One region of the Sessilibacter sp. MAH1 genome, then DNA from elsewhere that is predicted to be linked to it. Evidence: predicted binding sites of a transcription regulator. Region 1 holds the regulator's gene; each other region holds the start of a gene.
What was found. Region 1 encodes FliA, which starts transcription of late flagellar genes. Its sites were predicted from a motif close to TAAAGTTATNNNNNNNNCGGCCGATANCC; they were not measured.
Positions count from the first base shown of each region.

Region 2: a site for FliA is predicted at 701-729, ahead of ACYQ28_RS15070 (flagellin). Genes of this name have one in related genera too.
Region 3: a site for FliA is predicted at 1,077-1,105, ahead of ACYQ28_RS15085 (flagellin). Genes of this name have one in related genera too.
Region 4: a site for FliA is predicted at 1,027-1,055, ahead of ACYQ28_RS03330 (chemotaxis protein CheV). Genes of this name have one in related genera too.

Region 1 covers NZ_BAAGIC010000011.1:53,452-55,665, forward strand. Annotated here, with positions in the region: gene ACYQ28_RS12030 (MinD/ParA family protein) at 1-613, shown strand, start outside; gene ACYQ28_RS12035 (RNA polymerase sigma factor FliA) at 616-1,359, shown strand; gene cheY (chemotaxis response regulator CheY) at 2,108-2,214, shown strand, end outside.
Region 2 covers NZ_BAAGIC010000016.1:30,161-32,374, forward strand. Annotated here, with positions in the region: gene ACYQ28_RS15065 (hypothetical protein) at 1-415, opposite strand, end outside; gene ACYQ28_RS15070 (flagellin) at 787-2,214, shown strand, end outside.
Region 3 covers NZ_BAAGIC010000016.1:34,058-36,271, reverse strand. Annotated here, with positions in the region: gene ACYQ28_RS15085 (flagellin) at 1-1,016, opposite strand, end outside; gene ACYQ28_RS15080 (energy transducer TonB) at 1,811-2,167, opposite strand.
Region 4 covers NZ_BAAGIC010000002.1:322,079-324,292, forward strand. Annotated here, with positions in the region: gene flgA (flagellar basal body P-ring formation chaperone FlgA) at 206-982, opposite strand; gene ACYQ28_RS03330 (chemotaxis protein CheV) at 1,170-2,129, shown strand.

The sequences.
Region 1 (2,214 bases):
TCTGCAAGATATTTTGTTGACCGGCCCTGGAGGAATAAAAATTGTTCCGGCCTCATCCGGTGTTCAAAACATGACGCAATTAAGCGCCCAGCAACATGCCGCATTAATTAATGCATTTAATACGCTTGATCAGCAATTGGATATTTTGGTTATCGATACCGCAGCGGGAATTTCAGATACGGTTGTCAGCTTTGTAAATGCGTCCAACGAAGTCATTGTTGTCGTGTGTGATGAGCCTTCATCCATTACCGATGCCTACGCGTTAATTAAGTTACTTAACAGTGAATATCAACAATCGCGTTTTCGGGTGGTTGCTAATATGACGCGCACCGTTAACGAAGGGCAAAACCTGTTTAATAAATTACAAACCGTATGTGATCGCTTTTTAGATGTCACATTACAGTATCTCGGCCATATTCCTTTTGATGAAAGCGTACGTAAAGCCGTACAAAAGCAAACGCCGTTAATGACCGCTCTGCCACGCAGTCGTGCTTCCCAGGCAATTAAAGGTATTGCTCAAAAAGTTATAAGTTGGCCGCTGCCAAGTGGCCCAAGAGGGCACTTGGAGTTTTTCGTTGAACGGCTTTTGCATACTGCACATGTGGAGGTTTAACTATGGCTGCTGTGGACGGATTAGCAATGTATGATCAAGCGCAACTTCAACCGGCGATCGACATAGAACAGTATGCGAGTTTGGTAAAACGTATTGCCCATCACATGATGATGAGAATGCCGGCGAGTGTGCAAGTTGAAGATTTAATTCAAGCTGGAATGATTGGCTTAATTGAAGCATCGCAAAAATACGATGCCAGTAAGGGTGCGAGTTTTGAAACCTACGCAGGAATTCGCATTCGTGGCGCCATTGTGGATGAAATGCGCAGAGGTGATTGGGCGCCGCGTTCGGTGCATCGTAATGCCAGACGCGTTCAAGACGCCATTGCGCAAATTGAAGCACGCACAGGCCGCGATGCGACTGATAAAGAAGTGGCCGACGAATTGGAAGTGAGCTTAGAAGAATATCACGCGATTTTGCAAGATAGCACCAGTACACGCTTGTTCAGTTATGAAGAGGCCGTAGGCGAAGACGACAGCCGTATTGAGCACGACAGTGCCAGCGATGGTAATCTCAGTCCATTTGTAGGCCTGCAAAAAGATAATCTGCGTAAATGCTTGGCCGAGGCGATTAAATCGCTGCCAGAGCGCGAACAGCTGGTTTTAGCGCTATATTACGATGAAGAGTTGAATCTTAAAGAAATTGGGCAGATATTAGGCGTAAGTGAATCGCGAGTCAGTCAAATTCACAGTCAGGCTGCACTGCGTTTACGTGGTCGTCTTCAAGATTGGGTAATTTCGGAGTGATAATTACGAATTCATAAAAATAAGTAACGATTTATTCGGTTAAATTAAATCGCTGACAAAAGATAGTGACCCGTTTGTGCCTTTCATGGTTCTCTGCGAATCTCTTTTATTCAATGGCAATTCTGAATAACGACAGACCCCTCTAATTTTTTGCCAAATTTACCGTGACTTTTTTTCTTGAACAAAATCCCATTCAAATTAAATATTTTGTAGCTTTCCCAATCTTGTGAATAATTAAGATAATTTTTTTGCTTTATTCTAAAAAAAAGTCGTTTAAAGCCGAAACTATCCTATAGAAACAGTTTTATAGAACGAGCGTGACATTTATAGCTAGGAATATTTAGGAATCTCTGATTAACCCGGTCGCAATTTTTACTGAAGAACGAAATTGAAAATGTAATGTGTAATTTCTTTATCATTTCAATTGCTTATCGTGTCGCGGTTATCAATGCACCTGGTGCGGTGACTAGGCCGAGGTTAATCAGAGCTTCTTTATTCTAATTTATTTTAACAATCGGGTTTTTATTGAAAAGAGATTTATTTAGTAAAAATTCAGATTGAGTGTTATTACGCTTTTTTTGTACAAGATTTAGGTATTTGATTTCATTAAACCCTACAGATTATGTCCGCGGTTGATCAATACCCGAATATTGGTAATCGCTATCCTTAAAAAACTGGATACCGCACAAACTGCTACTAGACTTTGTATTGAATCGGTTTCCCTCGACCAGGGCCTATGGAGGTTACATTGGATAAAAATATGAAAATCCTCATAGTCGATGATTTTTCTACTATGCGGCGGATCATTAAAAATCTATTGCGTGATTTAGGGTTCACTAATACGCAAGAAGCTGA
Region 2 (2,214 bases), on a different contig from region 1:
CGCTCAGCTTAGCCAGATAAATAGGCTCAGGACGTTGTTGTATAATCTGACTTAATACATCTTCTGCTTGAGTGTAATGCTCAAGCGACATCAGGCGGTCTACATAATATTCACAAATAACGTTATTATTTGGAAGTTCATTGTAGGCGATGGTTAAAAAATCGATGGCTAAACGGGAATGCCCTTTGAAAAATTCTTCATTTAAAAGTCGTACGATTTGCTTCGGATGTAGATTTTGCTGAATAGCCTGCTTAAAAATTTTAAGAGCCAAATCAAATTGCTGCTCTTTCATACAGATATTAATAAGCGGGATTAATACTACAACGGAGTGATTTTTTTCACTCAAAGCGGCAATAATTTGCCGCATTTCCGCTGTGTTGCCGCTTTCTACCGCTTTTTGCAGTTGCTCAATCATCTTTAGCCTTGATTTATTGATAAATTATTAATAAAGGCAACAGAGCAATTATTTAGCCAGTCTAAATTTAGGTGTAGAAACCTAGCTTCGACGGTAATTTTTCTCCAGCTTTTCTAAAATACACGTAAAAGCACACAAATGGTTTCTTAAATCGCTCGACGTAAATTTAAAAACTTGAGCAATTAATTTTCGATAGAAAACCAATTTGATCATAATTAAATTCTATTAATGAAAATTAATTTCGGTCGGTGAGCAAAAAATAATCTTTTTCTACAAATTCCTCCCTAAAGTAAAATTTTTTAGAGCCGATGTCCCGGTTGTGAATGATTGTAACGAGGATCTTAATCCCCTAGGGGGCTAGGAGTAGAACCATGACTTTAACTGTAAATACCAATATCGCTTCGCTGAATACTCAGCGTAATTTAAACCAATCTTCTGGTGACCTAAACGTAGCTTTACAACGTTTATCAACAGGATTTCGTATCAATAGCGCTCGTGATGATGCAGCCGGTTTACAAATTTCAAACCGCTTAACATCACAGGTAAACGGTTTAACCGTTGCCGCAAGAAATGCCAGTGATGGTATTTCTTTATCTCAAGTTGCAGAGGGCGCATTGCAACAGTCAACGGATATTTTACAACGTATTCGTGATCTTGCATTGCAATCGGCTAACGGTAGTAACTCCGCCGGTGAACGCCAAGCGCTGCAAGAAGAAGTTAATCAGCTTAAACAAGAGCTCACTCGCATTGCTGACACCACTACATTTGGTGGTCGAAGAATTCTAGACGGCACTTTTGGAACCTCGTCATTCCAAGTGGGTGCCGAAGCAAACCAAACCATCGAAGTAACATTAACCAATGCGTCATCTTCTAGACTTGGTAATTATCGAGTTGATAGCGAAGGGACGGTAGCGGGAAGTATTAGTAATGCCATTGGCGGTGCTAACTTTACCGCGGGTACAGTAGGTGTTGTTGGCCCGTTTGGTATTTCGACCTTTACGGTAGAAACAACCGATACCGCCGGAGACATTGCCGATGCCATTAATGCATCTACGCAATCAACCGGAGTTAGTGCTAGTGCAATTAATAGAATTGCCGTTAACGCAAGCGACATATCTATAGCCTTTGATGGCGCCAACGGAGTTGCCGATTCGGTAAGTTTCTCGATTGGAACCAATAATGGTGACGGCGTTGCTAACACAACCGATATTGTGTTAACCGCAACCGGCGATGCCGCGCAAGATTTAGAAAATCTTCGTGATGCGATTAACGCAGATTCGGGTACCAATGGTTTGTCGGCACAAATTGACGAAACCGGTAATTTAATTGTTACTGCAAAAGACGGCGACAATATTCAGATTACGGGTTTTACCGAAATTGACGGCAACAATAGCGCAAACGATTCGTCGGTAACATTCAGTGTTGTATTACCCGATGATACCATTAGTACCGCAAACGTCGCCTTATCCGGTGCAACCTCAAATACCTTTGAGGCGATTGGTACAGTTACGTTTGACTCCAATGAACCCTTCACGCTTAGCGGTACCAACATTGGAGAAATTACGGCGGCGACCATTGGGGTTTTACAAACAGTTGCAGATATTGATGTTACCACCGCCGATGGAGCGCAAGATGCCATCGCCATTGTCGATGGGGCAATATCGTCCATCGATAGTCAAAGGGCGATTTTAGGTGCGGTGCAAAACCGGTTTGAAAACACCATTGCCAACTTAAATAACATTGTTGAAAACGTATCGGCTGCACGTAGCCGAATTAGAGACACAGACTTTGCCGCAGAG
Region 3 (2,214 bases), on a different contig from region 1:
ACTTCGGTGAAGTTTTGAATTTCAATATTATCGCCATCTTGAGCCGACAAAATTAAATTTCCGTTTTCATCGAGTGCCGCAGAAATACCGTTACTACCCGAATCTGCGTTAATCGCATCACGGAGGTTTTCTAAATCTTGCGCTACGTCACCGCTGGCCGTTAAGGTAACCGCAGTTGTAGTTGAACTGGTTCCGCCGTCACCATTATTAGTACCAATGGTGAATGTTACCGAGTCCGCTGTACCGTTCGCAGTATCGGTTGATAACACAAAATCACCCGCGTTAATTGCCACTTGAGTAATGGCCCGCGCAGAGACACCGGTGGTATCACCCAGTGCGTTAATAGCATCAGCAACCTCGCCTGCGGTATCTGTATTTGACGTTGTAAAACTACCGGTACCAAATGCACCTGTAATTGTAACGGTAGCGCCATCGGTAAACTGTGTACCACCCACCGAGTTAGATACGCTACCTGCGGTTGTACCCGCCGATTGCACACGGTAGTTACCCAAACGTTCGGCAGAGGCATTTGTTAAAGAAACCTCAATGGTTTGGTTTGCATTGGCACCCACTTGGAAAGAGGCTGTACCAAATGTACCATCAAGAACTGTTCGACCACCAAACGTTGTCGCATCGGCGATACGTGTTAATTCTTGTTGTAACTGATTCACTTCTTCTTGTAACGCTTGACGTTCAGACGATGAGTTACTGCCGTTAGCAGATTGCAAGGCCAGGTCACGAATACGTTGTAAAATATCCGTGGATTGTTGCAACGCACCTTCAGCAACTTGCGCCAAAGAAATACCATCGTTCGCATTTCGAGAGGCAATGTTTAGCCCATTAATTTGCGAAGTTAGTCGGTCTGAAATTTGCAAACCTGCAGCATCGTCGGCAGCACTATTAATTCTAAAGCCCGTAGAGAGGCGTTGTAGAGAGACATTAAGTGCTGACGTCGAGCTATTCAAGTTGCGTTGCGTATTTAAAGACGCAACGTTTGTATTGACTGTTAATGTCATTTGAATGACTCCTGGCCCTCTAACGGGGCTAATTGACTGTGAGATAAGATTGTGCACTAAGGCTATCGGCCGATAGCGTAAAAACTTTAAAAATGAAAATTTTTAGGGGAGGTACCGGTTTGTCTAGCGTTTAAGCAAACTCGGTGGAGTAAAAAGAAGAGAACTTAAGAACAGTTAGAGATAGATAAATTAAAAACGTAAAAATTGAGCTCTATGAGAGTATTAACAATCATAGAACGGCAAATACCTGACCTGCCGCGCATTAGCTTTTGCATATGCTTACTTTTATATTAGCGGCCAATTTGGGTTTGTAAACTAAAAAGCGGCAAAAAATCACCGACCGAGTTCACGCAAGTATCATTTTCAAACTCTAGCCTCTGATTAAATCAAAGATGAATTAACCAAAAGGTTCTAAAAGCTACTACAAAGACTTGAAAAATTAGAAGCCTCTAATAACAAGAAAAGCTTTATTAGCGGTCGTCATTTATAGTGGTTAATTAATCAGCGTGACATATTAAAAATACACGGCATTTGGTTGCCAGAAATGCAAGTATAAGGTAACGGAAGTTCTGATTTACCTGGAATTCACTTGGACACAAGAATATATCGCTAAGATAAAGCACTGAGAGTGCTTAAAATTATGAAGGAAGTAGAAATCGCATTTTCAAGATCTACTCTCTGATTAAATCACAAATGATTTAATCAGAGAGTAATATAAATGCACAGATTTAAACAAAGTCGATACTGTATTTAATCTTGATACAACCAATCTAAGTTGGCCGTTAGGCATTTCGTTACTTAGCAATCAAAAACTCAACCAATGCCTTTGTTTTGGTTTCTTGACCCAAAGAGCCTGGCTTATATACCCACTTATTTACCGCATTTAATGCAGCTTCATTAAAACCAGACTCAGGGCTTGCCTCTAAAATCTTTGAAGAAACGACTTTACCATCTTCAGCGACTTCTACTTCTATTAGTACCCAACCTTCTATACCGCGATTAAGAAGGTCTTTAGGATAAAACGGAGCTACTTTAATCAACGGCTTTTGGGTAATTTGCTGGTAAGGAGCATCTACAGGAGCAGACGTGATTGGCGTCGCGCCACAACCCATTAAAATTGAAACCAATATGCATAAAACTGTGTATCTCACAAAAACTGCTAAAAATTTAACACTAAATAAACGTGTATATTATCACG
Region 4 (2,214 bases), on a different contig from region 1:
GTGCGGGAAACTCTGGGTTAATCTGAGTTTCCTTGAGTTTTATTCTGGATAACTTTCTGTTATAGCGGCTATTTTGTTTAAACGAGCTCGATTTTTGGGGTTTCTATGTTTGGCTGATTGAGTCTCGCTGTGTAATAGGGTCTATCTTTATGATTCTTAACGATTTTTTTTGTGATTCTTTAAGACTAATCATTGTTTTTAAGTCTTAAAGGTTGATATACACATCGCCATTTGATTGCACTGTACCCGAGACAATACGATCACTTCGGTTATTTTTTACACGAATAATCTCCCCAATACGCCCATCCGATAAGGCCGTACCTGTTGTTTCAACAGAGATTACAGATGATGTAGCCATCAGATTAACAATTTGTCCGCGTTTGATAACTTGCGGCATATCCAATAGGGCATCTCTAACAATGTCACCACTTTTGATGTTTCTCTTTAATTCTTTACCTATCACAGGGGTAATCTCTTTGTAATAGCTTTCTCTGATATCACTGATGTCAACCAAATCTATTTTTAAATCGCTTTCTTGAATTAATTTTCCTTTGGAGAGATGATCACTAAATACAACAATTTTCTTATATAACGCGATTTCGGCAATTAAATAAATTGACCATGATTGTGGCGAAGAACAGCTTAATTGTACGGTAAGACGTTTGGAGACAAAATCCGTCGGAAATTTGGCATCTAAATTTGACGAACAAGGTGATAATTTAAGTCGATTATCTGGCGCATTAACGTTAACAACGATTTTGTCAAAATCCTGTTGGTTGGAAATCTTTTCCACAATTTCCTTGTAGGCTATTTGACTTAATATTTGTAAATTCTGATATTCCTCATTTGCCAATGAATGTTTAGCCTGTAAAAAAGCAATAAAAAACACCAACGCTATAATAGTTCTGGGCTTTATGAATAAAGATCTTTCTTTAAGGCCATTAAAAAAAGTTTTTTCTTTCATCTCAAGACGCTTTGTCATTTTTATCCTATTCTCATTATGAGTTTGTTTTTCATTTTGAGATTTAAAGTTTTAGCTACTTGTGTCGATAAAATGTCAACAAATCATAGGTAATTTAGTTTTTGTTCTTACGAGCAATCTCTATGCCGTACGATTTACAACAAATTAGGCAAACCATTTAAGATTTGGTATACCTGAGAGGACTCTCATGGCAGGTGTTTTAGACACGGTTAACCAGCGAACCCAACTTGTGGGCCAAAACAGGCTGGAGTTACTGCTGTTTCGTTTAAAGGGCAAGCAAATTTACGGAATTAACGTTTTTAAAGTTAAAGAAGTGTTGCAGTGTCCGCCATTAAACGAAATACCTAATCGTAACCATATTGTAAGAGGTGTGGCTCATATACGTGGTGGAACAATTTCCATTATGGATATGAATCTCGCAATTGGTCGAACGGAATTAGATGATATTACCAATTGTTTCGTAATCATCACCGAATACAATCGTTCGACACAAGGATTCTTGGTTGCGGCGGTGGAACGCATTGTTAATATCAATTGGGAGTCTATCCATCCGCCACCACGCGGTGCGGGGCGAGAAAACTATCTTACTGCGGTCACCGAAATCGAAAATCAGTTAGTCGAGATTATCGATGTTGAAAAGATTTTGGCAGAAGTTAATCCATTATCTGAAGAAATCAGTAGCGATGTTATTGAAGACGGTATTGCAGAGCGAGTTGTTCAGAAACATGTTTTGATTGTTGATGATTCAACCATTGCACGTAAGCAAATTCAACGTGTTATTGAACAAATGGGTATCAAAACAACACTCAAAAAAGATGGTCGAGAGGCTCTGGAATATTTAGAAGGTCTGGTGGAAGCCGGTAAAAATGTCGAGCAGGAACTCATTCTTGTCATTTCAGATATCGAAATGCCAGAAATGGACGGTTACACGTTTACCGCAGAGGTGCGTGCTAATCCGGCACTTTCGAAATTGCATATCGTTTTACATACATCACTCAGCGGTGTGTTTAACCAAGCAATGGTGAAAAAGGTCGGTGCGGACAGCTTTTTGGCAAAATTCAACCCCGATGATCTCGCCAGACATGTTAATAGTCGAGTTCTGGAAATGACCGGTGAAAGTCTGGTTAATATTGAAGACGAGGAATAACTGAAAGTATTTTGCTGGAAAATACCATGACAACCTCTGATTATCTCTTTTATGATTTAATCAGAGGTTAGAAATTGACAATATT